2 regions of the Ensifer sp. ENS09 genome follow, and region 1 is predicted to be linked to the other one. Evidence: predicted binding sites of a transcription regulator. Region 1 holds the regulator's gene; the other holds the start of a gene.
The links. The regulator PhoB, encoded in region 1, activates phosphate uptake and scavenging genes when phosphate is short. The targets are predictions, from matches to a motif close to TGTCATNNANCTGTCAT.

Region 2: a site for PhoB is predicted at 4,663-4,679, ahead of IB267_RS29485 (alkaline phosphatase). Genes of this name have one in related genera too.

What each region holds. Positions count from the first base shown of each region.
Region 1 is NZ_JACVBP010000002.1:959,380-967,196, forward strand. It holds gene IB267_RS12760 (aspartate aminotransferase family protein) at 1-879, opposite strand, end outside; gene IB267_RS12765 (GcrA family cell cycle regulator) at 1,301-1,822, shown strand; gene phoB (phosphate regulon transcriptional regulator PhoB) at 1,892-2,575, opposite strand; gene phoU (phosphate signaling complex protein PhoU) at 2,778-3,491, opposite strand; gene pstB (phosphate ABC transporter ATP-binding protein PstB) at 3,542-4,357, opposite strand; gene pstA (phosphate ABC transporter permease PstA) at 4,371-5,693, opposite strand; gene pstC (phosphate ABC transporter permease subunit PstC) at 5,690-7,174, opposite strand; gene IB267_RS12795 (substrate-binding domain-containing protein) at 7,269-7,817, opposite strand, start outside.
Region 2 is NZ_JACVBP010000007.1:134,923-142,739, reverse strand. It holds gene IB267_RS29515 (OB-fold-containig protein) at 1-589, opposite strand, end outside; gene IB267_RS29510 (PspA/IM30 family protein) at 595-1,740, opposite strand; gene IB267_RS29505 (hypothetical protein) at 1,889-2,392, opposite strand; gene IB267_RS29500 (hypothetical protein) at 2,636-2,797, shown strand; gene IB267_RS33830 (twin-arginine translocase TatA/TatE family subunit) at 2,960-3,049, shown strand; gene IB267_RS29490 (amidase) at 3,208-4,518, opposite strand; gene IB267_RS29485 (alkaline phosphatase) at 4,778-6,340, shown strand; gene typA (translational GTPase TypA) at 6,542-7,817, shown strand, end outside.

The DNA of each region.
Region 1 (7,817 bases):
CAGAACGACGTCGAGCACGGCGTTGCCGACGGCCATGGCCAGCGGGTTGCCGCCATATGTGGAGCCATGCGTGCCCGCCACCATACCAGATGCGGCTTCCTCGGTCGCCAGGCACGCGCCGAACGGGAAGCCGCCGCCGATACCCTTGGCGACCGCCATGATATCCGGACGGATATCGGCCCATTCATAGGCAAACAGCTTGCCGGTGCGGCCGACGCCGGTTTGAACCTCGTCGAGGATCAGGAGCAGGCCGAACTCGTCGCAGAGCGCGCGCAGTTCCTGCATGAACTCCTTGGTCGCCGGGCGGATGCCGCCCTCGCCCTGGATCGGCTCGATCAGGATCGCTGCAGTTTCCTCTGTGATCGCATTCTTCACGGCAGCGATATCGCCGAACGGGACCTGGTAGAAGCCCGGCGCCTTCGGCCCGAAACCTTCGATGTACTTCTGCTGACCGCCGGCGGCGATCGTCGCGATCGTGCGGCCGTGGAAGGCGCCTTCGAAGGTGATGACATGGAACTTCTCCGGGTGACCCTTGGAGAAGTGGTAACGCCGTGCCGTCTTGATGGCGCATTCCAGCGCTTCCGCACCCGAATTGGTGAAGAACACCTTGTCGGCAAAGGTCACCGCGGTCAGCCGGCGACCGAGGCTTTCCTGGCCCGCAATCTCATAGAGGTTGGACAGATGCCAAACCTTGTCGGCCTGCGCCTTCAGCGCGTCGACGAGGTGGGGATGCGCGTGGCCGAGCGAGTTCACGGCAACGCCGGCACCGAAATCGAGATAACGCGTGCCGTCTTCAGCGATCAGCCAGGCGCCCTCTCCTCGCTCGAAACGCAACGGCGCGCGCATGTAGGTATCGTAAAGCGGCGTTGTTGCAGTCATGCGAGGCTCTCCTTCACTCCAGATCGACATCGATCCCGCGCCTCACGCGGGCCGATAAAAATCAAAAATGCCGCCTTTCGGCGGCGCAGGCACTATTCCCATTTCGCGGTGCAATGTCAACAAAACCAAGCCTTGCAGCGCAACATGAAGGGTCGATTCCTGGCAGCAGAAAAATCGTCCGGGAGGGCTTGCAAAAATGCAACGCTGGCCGAGCAAGTTGGGGAAAACTACGAAATCGATTCGGCCTGATTCCCGGGACTCTTGCCACAGAGTCCAGCGGTCAGTACGTTAACATTCAATTACTAGACGCATGCGGCGGACCTAGTCACCAAAAGAGTTATCGCGTTTGCAACCCCGGGGCTCAGCCGGGGTGCGGTGAGGGATTCTGCCATCCCCAACGCTGAGAACGGAGAGTGCAGAAATGAACTGGACTGACGAGCGGGTGGAGAAACTGAAGAAGCTTTGGTCCGAGGGCCTGAGCGCAAGCCAGATCGCGGCACAGCTCGGCGGCGTCAGCCGTAACGCTGTCATCGGCAAGGTTCACCGCCTGAGCCTGCCGGGTCGCGCCAAGGCCGGTGGCAGCACCACGACGGCGGCCCGTCCGAAGCGCCCGACTTCGGCACCGCGCGCGCCGAACTACGCTTCGCGCGTTTCGACCCGCCCGGTTGCACGCGCGGCCGGCGCTGTCGTTCTCAAGGAAGAAATCGAAGTCGATCTCGTTGCCGAGCAGGATTTCAGCACCCGGACCGACGTTGTCGTGCCGATGTCGCGCCGCCTCGAGCTGACCCAGCTCACCGAGCGCACCTGCAAGTGGCCGATCGGCGACCCGCTGAAGGAAGAGTTTCACTTCTGCGGCAACGATTCCCCGGAAGCCTCGCCTTACTGCACCTTCCATGCGCGGCTGGCCTACCAGCCGTCGGGGGAGCGCCGCAGGGCCCGCTAAGAAGCCGGACAGCATCAACAAAAAAAGGGGCCGATCGGCCCCTTTTTTTGTTGGCGACTTTCAGACCGCTCAGCTTTCGAGCGAATAGCCGGCGCCGCGAACGGTGCGGATGACGTCGGGCATGTTCGAGAAGTTCAGAGCCTTACGCAGACGACCGACATGCACGTCGACGGTGCGCTCGTCGACATAGATGTCATGCCCCCAGACGCCATCCAGAAGCTGCGAGCGAGAGAAGACGCGGCCCGGCGAGGACATCAGGAACTCCAGAAGACGGAACTCGGTCGGGCCGAGGCGCACTTCGCGGCTGCGGCGATGAACGCGGTGGGTCTCGCGGTCGAGTTCGATGTCGCCGCAGCGAAGCAGAGTCGAGAGCACCTCGGGCTTTGCCCGGCGCAGCATCGCCTTGACGCGCGCCATCAGCTCCGGCGTCGAGAAGGGCTTGACCACATAGTCGTCGGCGCCGGTCGCCAAACCCCGGACGCGCTCGCTTTCCTCGCCGCGCGCCGTCAGCATGATGATCGGCAGACGTTCGGTCTCCGGACGCTGGCGCAGCCGACGGCAAAGTTCAATGCCGGAAACACCGGGCAGCATCCAGTCGAGGATAAGCAGGTCGGGCAGCCGCTCCTGAAGCCGGATCTCCGCCTCGTCGCCCCTGAGGATCGTGTCGACGTCGAAGCCTTCGGCTTCCAGATTGTAACGCAGCAGAACGCTCAGCGCCTCTTCGTCTTCGACTACGGCGATTTTTGGCAACATCAGGTAACGTCTCCTTACCGCGGGCGGCCTTTGGGCTCATCGGCCCGGCCGGCGCTCAGACACTCTAAATCTGGAGCACATCCGCCGATTTCAAAGGCGGGGCGAAAACCGCGTGCTTCAGATACAGGAACTCGGGGCCGCGACCGAAGCCGCGACCGGATCAGATTTCAAAGGGCATGCATGCTTGCGGCGCGCTTGGCGCTCAGTCGTTGACCGAGCCCAGCGTCGACGTGGTGTCATCCTTCGGACGCTCGCCTTCCGGCTGGGCGCCCGTCGCCATGTAATAGATCGTCTCAGCGATATTGGTCGCATGGTCGCCGATGCGCTCGATGTTCTTGGCGCAGAACAGAAGATGCGTGCAGGGCGTGATGTTGCGCGGATCTTCCATCATGTAGGTCAAGAGCTCGCGGAACAGCGAGGTGTAGATCGCATCGATCTCCTCGTCGCGCTCGCGGATGCTGTTGGCCTTCTCAGGCGAGCGCGAAGCGTAGACGTCGAGCACCTCCTTGAGCTGGACGAGAGCAAGCTCTGCCAGGTGCTCCAGGCCGCGGGCGAGCTTGCGCGGAATGCCGGATCCGGCAACCGCGATCACGCGCTTGGCGGTGTTCTTGCCAAGGTCGCCGACGCGTTCCAGATCGGAGGCGATGCGGATCGACCCCATGATCTCGCGCAGGTCGGCGGCGACCGGCTGGCGCTTGGCGATGGTGACGATCGCCTTCTCGCCGATCTGGCGCTCGGCGTCGTCGAGAACGGTGTCGTCCGAGATCACCTTCTGTGCGAGAGCGAGGTCGGAATTGACCAGCGCGCGAACGGATTCGGCGACCATCTGCTCGGCGAGACCGCCCATCTCCGAGATGCGGCGCGTCAGGTACTTCAGTTCTTCGTCATAGGCGGACATGATATGCATGGACATGATCGTCGATCCTTACGGGCGCTTTGCAGTTACTGTTGCAGCCTTATGCGGCCTCAGCCGAAGCGGCCCATGATGTAATCCTGGGTGCGCTGGTCATCCGGATTGGTGAACATCTTGTCGGTGTCGTTCTCCTCGACGAGATTGCCGAGGTGGAACATGGCGGTGCGCTGCGAAACGCGGGCGGCCTGCTGCATCGAATGGGTCACGATGACGATCGTGAAGTTCGTGCGCAGTTCGTGGATGAGCTCTTCAACCTTGGCCGTCGCGATCGGATCAAGCGCAGAGCAGGGCTCGTCCATCAGGATGACTTCCGGGCTGACGGCGACCGCACGGGCGATGCAGAGGCGCTGCTGCTGACCACCGGAAAGGCCAGTGCCCGGCTCCTGCAGACGATCCTTTACCTCGTTCCACAGACCGGCCTTCTGCAGGCTGGTCTCGACCACTTCGTCAAAATCGGCCTTGGTGCGGGCAAGTCCGTGGATGCGCGGACCGTAGGCGACGTTGTCGTAGATCGACTTCGGGAACGGGTTCGGCTTCTGGAAGACCATGCCGACGCGGGCGCGCAGTTCGACGACGTCGATCGTCGGGTCATAGATGTCGTCCTCGTCGAGCGTGATCTTGCCGGTGACGCGGCAGTTCTCGATCGTGTCGTTCATGCGGTTCAGCGTGCGCAGGAAGGTCGACTTGCCGCAACCCGAAGGACCGATCAGCGCCGTGACGGTGTTCTCGCGGATGTTGAGGTTGACGTCGAAAAGCGCGCGCTTCTCGCCGTAGTAGACCGACACATCCTTGCCGATCATCTTGTAGGGCACGGTGTTCATTTTCTGATCCAGGGCCTTCTCGACTGCTGCTTCTGACATGATGTTCATAGTAATTACCTCACTACCAGCGGCGCTCAAAGCGACGTCGCAACAGAATGGCTCCAAGGTTCATGACGACCAGGAAGATGAGAAGAATGATGATTGCGCCAGAGGTGCGCTCGACGAAGGCGCGTTCCGCCTCGTTGGCCCACATGTAGATCTGCACCGGCAGCGCCGTCGACGGTTCCATCGGCGAACCGGGAAAATCGACAACGAAGGCAACCATGCCGATCAGGAGCAGCGGCGCCGTTTCGCCAAGCGCATGGGCAAGACCGATGATGGTGCCGGTCAGGATACCGGGCATGGCGAGCGGCAGCACGTGGTGGAAGATGGTCTGCATCTTCGACGCACCGAGACCGAGGGCCGCCGAGCGGATCGACGGCGGGACCGCCTTCAACGCCGCACGGGTGGCGATGATGATCGTCGGCAGGGTCATCAACGTCAGCACGAAGCCGCCGACGACGGCTGCCGAGCGCGGCATGCCGGCGAAGTTGATGAAGACGGCAAGGCCCAGGAGACCGTAGACGATCGACGGAACGGCCGCGAGGTTGTTGATGTTGACCTCGATCAGGTCGGTCAGCCGGTTCTTCGGCGCAAACTCCTCGAGGTAGATCGAGGCGGCGACGCCGATCGGAAGCGACAGCACCAGCACGATCAGCATCATGTAGAGCGAGCCGAGGGCAGCGACGCCGACGCCCGCCGCTTCAGGACGGCTGGAGGCGCCGAAGGTGAAGATGCCGGTGTTGAAGCTCTTCTTCAGGATGCCGGCGCTCGCCAGATCGTTCATCCAGGTGACCTGCTGGTCCTTGACCTTGCGCTTGCCCTCATCGACAGAGAGATCGATCTGGCCCTTGAAGGCGGAGTCGATGTTGGCTTCGGCCAGCAGCGTGACAGGAACCGTCTTGCCGATGATCGACGGGTCGGCGACGACCATGTCGCGCAGCAGCGTGCGGGAGCTGGCGGAAACCATGTCGGTCGCCTGCTTGACCTGCGGCCGCTTGGTGGCGTCGATACCAAGCTGCTTGACGAGCGCGTCGCGCACCAGCAGCGGATAGTTGGCGGTCATCAGCACCTTGCCGTCGGTCGCGCGTTCGCCCTTGGGGTCGATGACCTTTTCGGTGAACTCGATCGGCAGCGTGATTGTCGTCTGCTGAAATGCGGTGTAGCCGTTGGAAAATACGGTCCACAGCAGCAATGCCAGAAAGAAGAGACCGGTGCTGATCGCGGCCATGCCGTAGAAGCGGAACCGGCGTTCGGCAGCATAGCGACGCTTGATGCCGATATCGCGCTTGGCGGATGCGGGACGGGCGGAGATCCGGACGGTCGGGGAAGCGATGTCGGTCATTCGTACTGTTCCCGGTATTTGCGCACGATGTAGAGCGCGTAAATGTTGAGGCCGAGCGTGATGACGAAGAGCGTGATGCCCAGCGCGAAGGCCACCAGCGTCTGCGGCGAGGTGAACTCAAGGTCACCCGTCAGCTGGTTGACGATCTTCACCGTCACCGTCGTCATCGGCTCGAACGGATTGATCTGCATGCGGGCCGCGACACCGGCTGCCAGCACCACGATCATGGTCTCGCCGACGGCGCGCGAGGCAGTCAGCAGCAGCGCGCCGACGATGCCCGGAAGAGCGGCGGGAAGGATCACCTTCTTGACCGTTTCCGAGCGGGTGGCGCCAAGGCCGAGCGAGCCGTCACGCAGGGCCCGTGGCACCTGGGTGATGATGTCGTCCGACAGCGACGACACGAATGGGATCAGCATGATGCCCATGACGATGCCGGCCGTCAGCACGCTCTGTGCCTGGATGAAGTTCTGGTAGTTGCCGGTCATGAGACCGTTCATCTGCGCCGAGATATCGCGCAGGAACGGACCAACCGTCACCAGCGCAAAGAAACCGTAGACGATGGTCGGAATGCCGGCGAGCACTTCGAGCAGCGGCTTTGCGGTGGAGCGCAGGCGCGGGCTTGCATATTCCGCCATGTAGATCGCAGCGAAGAGGCCGATCGGCACTGCGAAGAGCATGGCGACGAAGGCGATATAGAGCGTACCGGCGAGGAGCGGGATCAGGCCGAACTGGCCCGAAGCGCCACCGCTGCCGGCAGCCGCAAAGCGCGGATCCCAGACCGTTCCGAAGAAGAACTCGAACGGCGAGACCATGGTGAAGAAGCGGCCGGCTTCCGACAGCATCGAGGCGACGATGCCGACCGTCGTCAGGATGGCGATGGAGGACGCGACGATCAGCGAGCCGAGAATGACCCGCTCGACCTGGTTGCGGGCGCGGAAGCGGGTCGCGACGTTGCGGATGGCGTAGACGCCGCCGGCAATCGCGATCAGCAGAACGGCGACCGTCATCAGCCAGCGGTTGGTCGCGGTCATCGCGTTGAAGTGCTTGGCGACGGTGACCATGTAGGGATCGCCTTCGCCAGCAAGGGCAACACCCTTGGACGCGAGCGTCGCGCGAAGATTGGCGGAGCCGCCCTCAAGGGCTGCGAGCTCTTCGCCGCTCAGGCGCAGAAGGCCACCGGCAACGGATTTGACCTGACCGAGCGCGAGCTGCACGGCGGCAGGGCCCTGGCTCTGGACGGTATCCGGCAAGGCCGCGCGCGTGCTTCCGTCGATATACACGGGAGCGGCGAACAGCCAGGTGCCGAGAACGAGTGCGGCCGGAAGCATCGCCCAGATGGCGACGTAGCTACCATGATAGCCCGGCAGAGAATGAAGGTTGGAGAGCTTGCCGCCGGACTGCGCCAGCGAACGGGCGCGGCCTGCAAAATAAGCAATGAAACCAATAACAATAATGAGCAAAAGAAGGAGCGAAGTACTCATCCGCACGTCTCCCCGGCATCGCCCGTCATGGGTGCCGGCAAATCGAATGAAGGCATGCCCCGGCGCGAAGACATCGCGCCGGGGCTTGTCATTATCAGAGCATGTTGCCGGCAGAGAAAGCCTTGCGGATTTCTTCGCGCTCAGCGTCCGGAGCGGCAACCAGGCCGTATTCGGCGAGCGGGCTTTCCGGGCCGATCATCTGATCGTCGAGGAAGAACTCAACATATTCCTTGAGGCCCGGGATAACGCCGAGATGTGCCTTCTTGACGTAGAAGTACAGCGGGCGGGAAACCGGATACTCGCCGGAAGCGATCGTTTCGGTCGACGGTACGATGCCGTTGACGGTCGCGACCTTCAGCTTGTCGGCGTTGTTTTCGTAGAATGACAGGCCGAACACGCCGATGCCGTTCTTGTTGGCAGCGATGCGAGCGAGCGTTTCGGTGTAGTCGCCGTCGATGTCGACAGCCATGCCGTCCTTGCGGACTGCGACGCACTTGCTGTGCTGCTGCTTTTCATCGGCAACGGCTGCCTTGATCACGTCAACGGCGCCAGCGTCCTTGCAGCCTGCAGCGAGGATCTTTTCTTCGAAGACTTCGCGGGTGCCGTGCTTTTCGCCCGGGATGTAAGCGGCGATTTCGACGGC
Region 2 (7,817 bases), on a different contig from region 1:
TCGCAATGAAAATGTTGGAAACACGATCGACGACGAGCACCTGTGCGCCGATGGCGATCGGTTGCTCGTTGCGGGCAGCGCGTGCGCGCAGCACATGCCAGTTGCCGTGGCGGTCCTTGAGGCGGATGCGTCCCGGCAGGCCCTGGTCCAGCGGGCCGACGGTGACTTCGCCGCTGCGGCCGACGAAGTCGCCGAGATCGACGGCATAGCTTTCGTCACGCGGCACGATCTTTGCCACCCATCGGCTCGACATCCGAACCGCAGGCAGCGAGACGGCGAGGGCCGGCAGCGCCGCGACAAGGGCCGGCAACGGTGCCCACAGGGCCCCGGCCACCGCCTGGATGACAAAGCCGGTCATCGCGAAGAGGCCGAGGAAAAGCATCAGGAGGACCAGCAGCGGCACACCGCCGACATTGAACCAGGACATCAGTCCGCCCAATGCGTTGTGGTCGTCCAGCCAGGCCTTGTCGATCGCCTCGCCCAGCGAGAAGCCGAGCAGCAGGCAAAGGAGCTCGATGCCGGTGAAGGCGGCCAACATCACCGCCGCAACCGCGAAGGGCAGGGATTCCGGGGCGAGGAAGAACAGCATGGGCGTCAGTGCTGCTTTGCCTTGAGCGCGGCCAGCCTTGCCTCGATCGCCTGGTCGCGATGCAGGCGGTCGAGTTCGTCCAGCTCGGCGCTGTTGCTGTGTTCTCCGCCGGGTACCCCCGTGGCGCGGGAGACGGCGGCAGCGGCGCGGGCCGCACCGTCCACCGGGCTGGGCTTCGCCAGGCCCGAAACCTTGCTGTCGGGGAATTGGGCGATGCTGCGCTTGAGATCGGCAAGCCGCGCCTCGGCCTCGCGGCGGGTGGCGAGCACCGCCTGCAGCGCCTGCTGGCCCTCTTCGAGATCGGTGCGGGCGCCGGCGAGAGCCTTGTCCAGCGCGGCCAGCTGCGATTCCAGGTCGATCTGGCGGGCGACGCCGGCCTTGGCGAGATCCTCTCGCGCGGCGGAGATTGCGGTGCGGATCTTTTCGTCCAGCTTTTCGAGATCGGCGCCGATTTCGTCGCGGCGGCTGAGGATGCGATATTCCTCGGCGCGCGCCTGGCCGATATCGACCCGGGCCTCTTCGGCGGCCGCGTCGATTTCGCGGAGTGCCTGCTCGACGATCACGATCTTGTTGCCGCCTTCCGCCTTGTCGACGGCGGCATTGGCGAGACCGGCGATCAAGCGGCCCATGCGGGACAGGATGCCTTCATTCGTCATCATTTTCTTCTCCGTTCGGTCGGAATGCGGGGTGACGCCGATGTGGATCTGATAGCCGCCGTCCTGCGCAACGAGCTGGGCGGCGAAGATATTCAGGGTGCCGGATGTATAACCGGCGACGTCGTATGGGATCGCGACGCGACCGCGCACGGTGGCGACGGTCAGGTCCGACGGTCCCTTGATTGCAAAAAGCTTGTCGTCCAGCGGCAGCCGGCCGACATTGGCCTGCTGTCCGCGATTTGCCGCGAAGTCACGCAATCCGAGCGTGACCATCCGTGCCGGAAGCCCGGTGCGCTCCCGGACCGTTTCGTAGGCAAGTTCATGCAACGTTACGAGGTTGGCGCCCGCCTTTTCGCCGGCGAGTTCATCGAGCATCGCCAGCATGTCGGCGTAGGCCACGAAGGTTTCTTCCAGCGCGTGTCTGGCGTCCGCGTCCGGCGCGAGGTCGTAGCACAAGATCGACGTGTGGTTGCTCTGAGCCATGAGCAATAACATAAAGCACCGCTTTCGTGCTTTCAAGGATCTGCTCAGGTTTAAGTTGCAATTTTCTTTTGCTGAACGCGCGCAACGGTCGCGGCGCCGGCAATGCGGGTTGCAGCGGCGGAGAAATGGGGCGTCGAAAGCGGACGATTGACCTGTAGGTTCATTCCGCCGCGTTGTTGCGCAGCCAGGTTTCCAGCGCGGCAATCACCGAGAGCCGCAGGCTCGCGCCCTTCGACAGGGCGCGGGTGAGGGACAGGTCGTCGCCGGCAAATCCCATCTCGGCCATGATGTCGTTCGCCCGCATCCGGCGGCGGTTCATGATCGTGCGGATTTCGGCGATCGTTTCGGGCAGCAGGTAACGACCGCTCGCAATCGCGGGGGGCGCTGCAAGCGGTGGATCGATTTGAGCGCGCGGAGCAAACCCGTCCGCGGCGCCGTTGCTGCTCAGCCAATTGAGGAACGTTTCACGCTCGGCCGGGCTTGCCTTGGTCCAGGAATTCTTGAGCTTGTCGAGGCGCGTGCGCTCGTCCTTGAGCCCTGCCGCGATAAGCGCCTTGCGCAGCGACGGGATGCGCCCGGCGATGAGATCCGCATGGATATCAGGGAAATCGAGCTTCAGGCGCTGCACGTCCGCGGTTTCGTCGCTCTTGGTTTTCTTCGACATGCTCATTCCCGCGCCGTTCGTCCGCGACATGCTCTAGCGTGCTCGGCCGCCCGGCGCGAGCGAAATAGGTCGCTATCCTCTATCCTTTGTCGGCCGACCTCGTTAGGGAACGCAGGGAGAGTAACGCGACGTTGCGTGCAGAATGCCCTTTGTCGGACATCATGCATCCAGCTTTACGCAAGTCCCTTCGCCTATCGTCACCGCAATGGCCGGGATGTGACACGGCGAATAAAGGACAATGATATGTCAAACGATATCGAGCATTACCGCGATCCATCCGATTCGATGGTTGCCCTCTATCTCGCGAACAATGACGGCGACGAACTGACCGACGTGCTGGTCGCCGCCCTTGAAGATGCCTTCCGCATCCTGAGCGACGAGATCTCCGGCGAAACGATGCATTGAAGCAGGGCGCGTCTCCCCGGGGAGCTACCCCTCCGGGCTGATCCACCGTCGGTTGCGAATCGGCGAGGAAACATCCTATCTTCGCCCGGTTCTAACCGGCGACGTGTCGACCTTTTCGAGAGAGCTCGGAATGCGCGTCGCTAGCGCAAGGGGTGGAGGCGCATGATGACAATTTCTATCTGGCATTGGGTGGTGATTTTGCTGGTCATCGGTGTGCCCGTCTGGCTGATCCTTCGCGCCCTGAAGCGTTGACGCTATGCGCCCGCAGGCGGGCGCGCGGCGGCAGAGGACAAGGCTTTGCGGATCCTGTTTGGACGGCCCAATCGTCGCTCCGGCACCCTTGTCCGTAACGACTGCCGCCCCGGCCTGCTTGCAGGCCGACCGGCCGTGGCATGACCAGCGGCTGCCGCTCAGTTTTCCTGCAGCAACGCTTCGGCCGAAAGAGCGACGGATAGGACGGTCGCATCGGTTCCGTTTCTCCCCACCAGCATCAGTCCAGCCGGACGCACGAGGCCCGGCATCGGCACGGTAATGGCGGTGAGATCGAACTGGTTGGCGACCTGGCAGTTGCGCAGCAGCAGACTTTCCACGCGGTCGTACTCTTTGGCGTCGTTGTCGACGCTGGCAATCGACACGGCGGCAATCGGCGTCGTCGGCAGTGCGATGAGGTCATAGGGCGAAAGCCGCTCGTCCATGGCGAGGGTGAGCGCATGCCGGGTTTGCAGCAGGTCCGAGATCGCCGCGTCGGCCACCAAGATGCGACGGCGAAGCGAGACTTTGACCCTGTCGTCGACGCGGGCGGTCTCGTCGCCCAGCCAGTCCGCATGGACGCGGCTTGCCTCCAGGCCCGCAATCGAGCCGATGCGTGTCGCTTCGCCGAGTTTCTCGATCAAGTCGTCGATCGTGCAGTCGACAATCTCAGCACCCGCTTTCTCCAACCGGTCGAGGCTTGCGGCGAAGGCATCGGCGACTTCGGGGGAGAGGTCTTCAAACAACCTGCCGCGGGGGATGCCGATCCGTAGGCCCGCAATCGAACGGCCGACGGGCGGTTTTGGTTGCTCGCCGGCCATCACGGCGTCAGCTGCAACGCAATCGGCAACGGTCCGGGCGAGCGGTCCGAGCGAATCCAGAACCGGCGAGAGCGGAAAGCCACCATCGAGCGGAATGCGGTTCGCCGTCGGCTTGAAGCCGACGATGCCGTTCAGCGCCGCAGGGATGCGGATGGAGCCGCCGGTGTCGGAGCCGATGGCGATGTCGCAGGTGCCTTCGGCCGCCGAGACGCCGGCGCCAGAGGATGAGCCACCGGGGATCAGGCTTTCGTCGGTGGCGTTGCCGGGCACGGGGTAGTGCGGATTGAGCCCGACCGCCGTGAAGGCGAACTCTGTCATATGCGTCTTGCCGATAATCACGGCGCCGGCAGCACGCAGCCGCTGGACAACGAGCGCGTCTTCTTGGGCCGGCGGCGCGCCGCGGCGAATGATGGAGCCGGCAAGCGTCGGTTCGCCGGCGACATCCAAGAGATCCTTGATCGAGATGATCTTGCCGTCGAGCGGCCCAAGGCTATCCCCCGCCTGCCGGCGCCGGTCGGCCGCGTCGGCCTCGCGGCGCGCGCTTTCCTCGTAGAGACGGACGAAAGCCTTTTCCGCGTGCCGGCGATCGTTGAGCCGGCTCAGGATCTGTTCCAGGCGGTCGCGGACGGAGACGTTGGCGGCGTGGGGCACGATAATCACCTGTCGAATAGGGGGCCGCCATCGGCGGCAGGGGCGGGGTCGTTGCCTGGGTTCACCGAGGTCAACGACGGTCACCTTGATAGCAGCATTGTTGGCGATTGCCATCGTGCCATTGTCGCCGCGGCCGGCGCCGACCTTCACCGAACTGTCGCCAAACCGTTCAAATAGTTTCATGGCCCTGTTACGTCGCTGACACCCAGATGACCAAAGGTCCGGCACGCACGATGGCGCTGCCGAATCGGAGGTCTGTTTGGCCGATATCCTCAAGACGCTTTCAAGGCGTTCTTTCCTGCTTTCCGCCGGTGCCGCGGGCTTCGTGGCCTCATCCGGTCTCGCGACACCTTTTTATGCGCGCGGCTACGGGCGGCCGGAATTCATTCATGGCGTGCAATCGGGCGATGTCGACACATCCTCCGGCATGATCTGGACGCGAGTGGATCGTCCGTCGAAGGTGTCGGTCGAATATTCGACCACCGAGAGCTTCTCCAATTCCTTTCGCCTTGCCGATCTGACCGCGACGCCGCAGACGGACTGTGCGGTCAAGTGCTCGCTCGATGGGTTGCTGCCGGACCAGGACATCTTCTATCGCTTCACCGCCACGGATCTCTACGACGTGAACCACGTCTCCGAGCCGGTCACCGGCCGATTCCGTACGGCCCCCTTGCGCAAGCGCTCGATCCGCTTCGTCTGGTCTGGCGATACCGCCGGGCAGGGCTGGGGCATCGACGATGTCGGCATGAAGACCTATGCGACGATGCGCCAGCACGAGCCGGACTTCTTCATTCACTCCGGCGATACGATCTATGCCGACAACCCGATTCCCGACGAGATCAAGCTTCGCGACGGCGGCATCTGGAAGAACAGGGTGGTGACGCACGAGAAACGTGACGTGGCGCGCACGCTCGAAGAATATCGCGGGCAATGGAAATACAATCTGCTCGACGAGCATGTGCGGCAACTCAACGCCGTGTGCCCCACTTTCTATCAATGGGACGACCACGAGGTGCTGAACAACTGGTCGGCCTCGACCGACCTGCGCGACGACGCGCGCTATCCGGAAAAGGATGTTGCCGTCTATGCGGAGCGGGCGGCGCGGGCGTTCAATGAGATGACGCCGATCCGCAACGTCGCGACGCAGCCCGGCCGCATCTTCCGCAAGATCGCCTATGGCCCCATGCTCGACGTGTTTTTCGTCGACCTCAGATCCTATCGTGGCGCCAACCAGGAAGACGGCGGCGGCGCGCTGTTCGGCTGGCGACAGGTCGACTGGCTAAAGCGCGAGTTGGCTGCCTCGCGGGCCACCTGGAAAGTGATCGCCTGCGACATGCCGATCGGTCTCGTCGTCTGGGACGATTACACCAACCGGCGCGGTTCGGACGCGATCGCCAATGGCGATAATGGCGCGCCTCAAGGGCGCGAGCGCGAGTTTGCCGATCTTCTGCGCTTCATCCGCGACAACGGCATCGACAATCTCGTCTGGCTGACGGCGGACGTGCACTACACCGCCGCGCATCACTACGATCCGGGTCGCGCCGCCTTCAAGGATTTCACGCCGTTTTGGGAGTTCGTGTCCGGGCCGCTGCATTCCGGCACCTACGGGCCGAAGGAGCTCGACATGACCTTCGGGCCGGAGGTCCGCTTCATCAAGGCGTCCGGCGGCGGCATCGACAGCAACCTGCCGCCATCGGCCGGCCTGCAGTTCTTCGGCATCGTCGATATCAACGGCCAGACGCAGCAAATGACGGTGCGGCTGATGGACCGGCAGGACCAGGAACTCTGGCGCGTGACGCTCGATCCGGCCGCAATTGCATGAGGAATTCGGTTGCGGCCAACAGCTTTCCAAACGGCGTTCGCGAGACCCCTGGCGAGTGCAAACCCATGGCCTACCGGCATTTGACCACGACGCTCATGCGTGCGCCCCCCTTTCGCAATCGCAAAAAAACCTGTATGAGCGCGACCATTGAAAAAGCGGCGTGGCCCATCGGGGCTTGCCCTGAACCTTCCGAGACGAAAAATGAGCATTCGTAACATCGCGATTATCGCGCACGTCGACCATGGGAAAACGACCCTTGTTGACGAGCTCCTGAAGCAGTCGGGCTCGTTCCGCGAAAACCAGCGCGTTGCCGAACGCGTCATGGACTCCAACGACATCGAAAAAGAACGCGGCATCACCATTCTCGCCAAGGCGACCTCGGTCGAGTGGAAGGGAACGCGCATCAACATCGTCGACACCCCCGGCCACGCCGACTTCGGCGGTGAAGTCGAGCGCATCCTGTCGATGGTGGATGGCGCCATCGTTCTCGTCGACGCTTCCGAAGGCCCGATGCCGCAGACGAAGTTCGTCGTCGGCAAGGCCTTGAAGGTCGGTCTGAAGCCGATCGTCGCCATCAACAAGATCGACCGCCCGGATGGTCGCCACGAAGAAGTCATCAACGAAGTCTTCGACCTCTTCGCCAACCTCGACGCTTCCGACGAGCAGCTCGACTTCCCGATCCTCTACGGTTCGGGCCGCGATGGCTGGATGAACGTCAACCCGGAAGGTCCGAAGGACCAGGGCATGGCGCCGTTGCTCGACCTGGTGCTCAAGCACGTGCCGGAGCCGACGGTTGCCGAAGGCCCGTTCCGCATGATCGGCACGATCCTTGAGGCCAACCCCTTCCTCGGCCGTATCATCACCGGCCGCGTTCACTCGGGCTCGGTCAAGCCGAACCAGGCCGTCAAGGTGCTCGGCCAGGATGGCAAGCTGCTCGAAAGCGGCCGTATCTCGAAGATCCTCGCCTTCCGCGGCATCGAGCGCCAGCCGATCGAAGAAGCGCAGGCAGGCGACATCGTCGCGATCGCCGGCCTTACCAAGGGCACCGTCGCCGACACCTTCTGCGACCCGAGTGTTGCCGAAGCGCTGACCGCCCAGCCGATCGACCCGCCGACCGTCACCATGTCCTTCATCGTCAACGACTCGCCGCTTGCCGGCACCGAAGGCGACAAGGTCACGAGCCGCGTCATCCGCGATCGCCTGTTCAAGGAAGCCGAAGGCAACGTTGCGCTGAAGATCGAAGAATCCTCGGAAAAGGACTCCTTCTTCGTATCGGGCCGCGGCGAACTGCAGCTTGCGGTTCTGATCGAAACCATGCGCCGCGAAGGCTTCGAACTTGCCGTTTCGCGTCCGCGCGTGGTCATGCACAAGGATGACAACGGCCAGCTGCTCGAGCCGATCGAAGAAGTGGTCATCGACGTCGACGAAGAGCATTCGGGCGTCGTCGTTCAGAAGATGTCCGAGCGCAAGGCCGAGA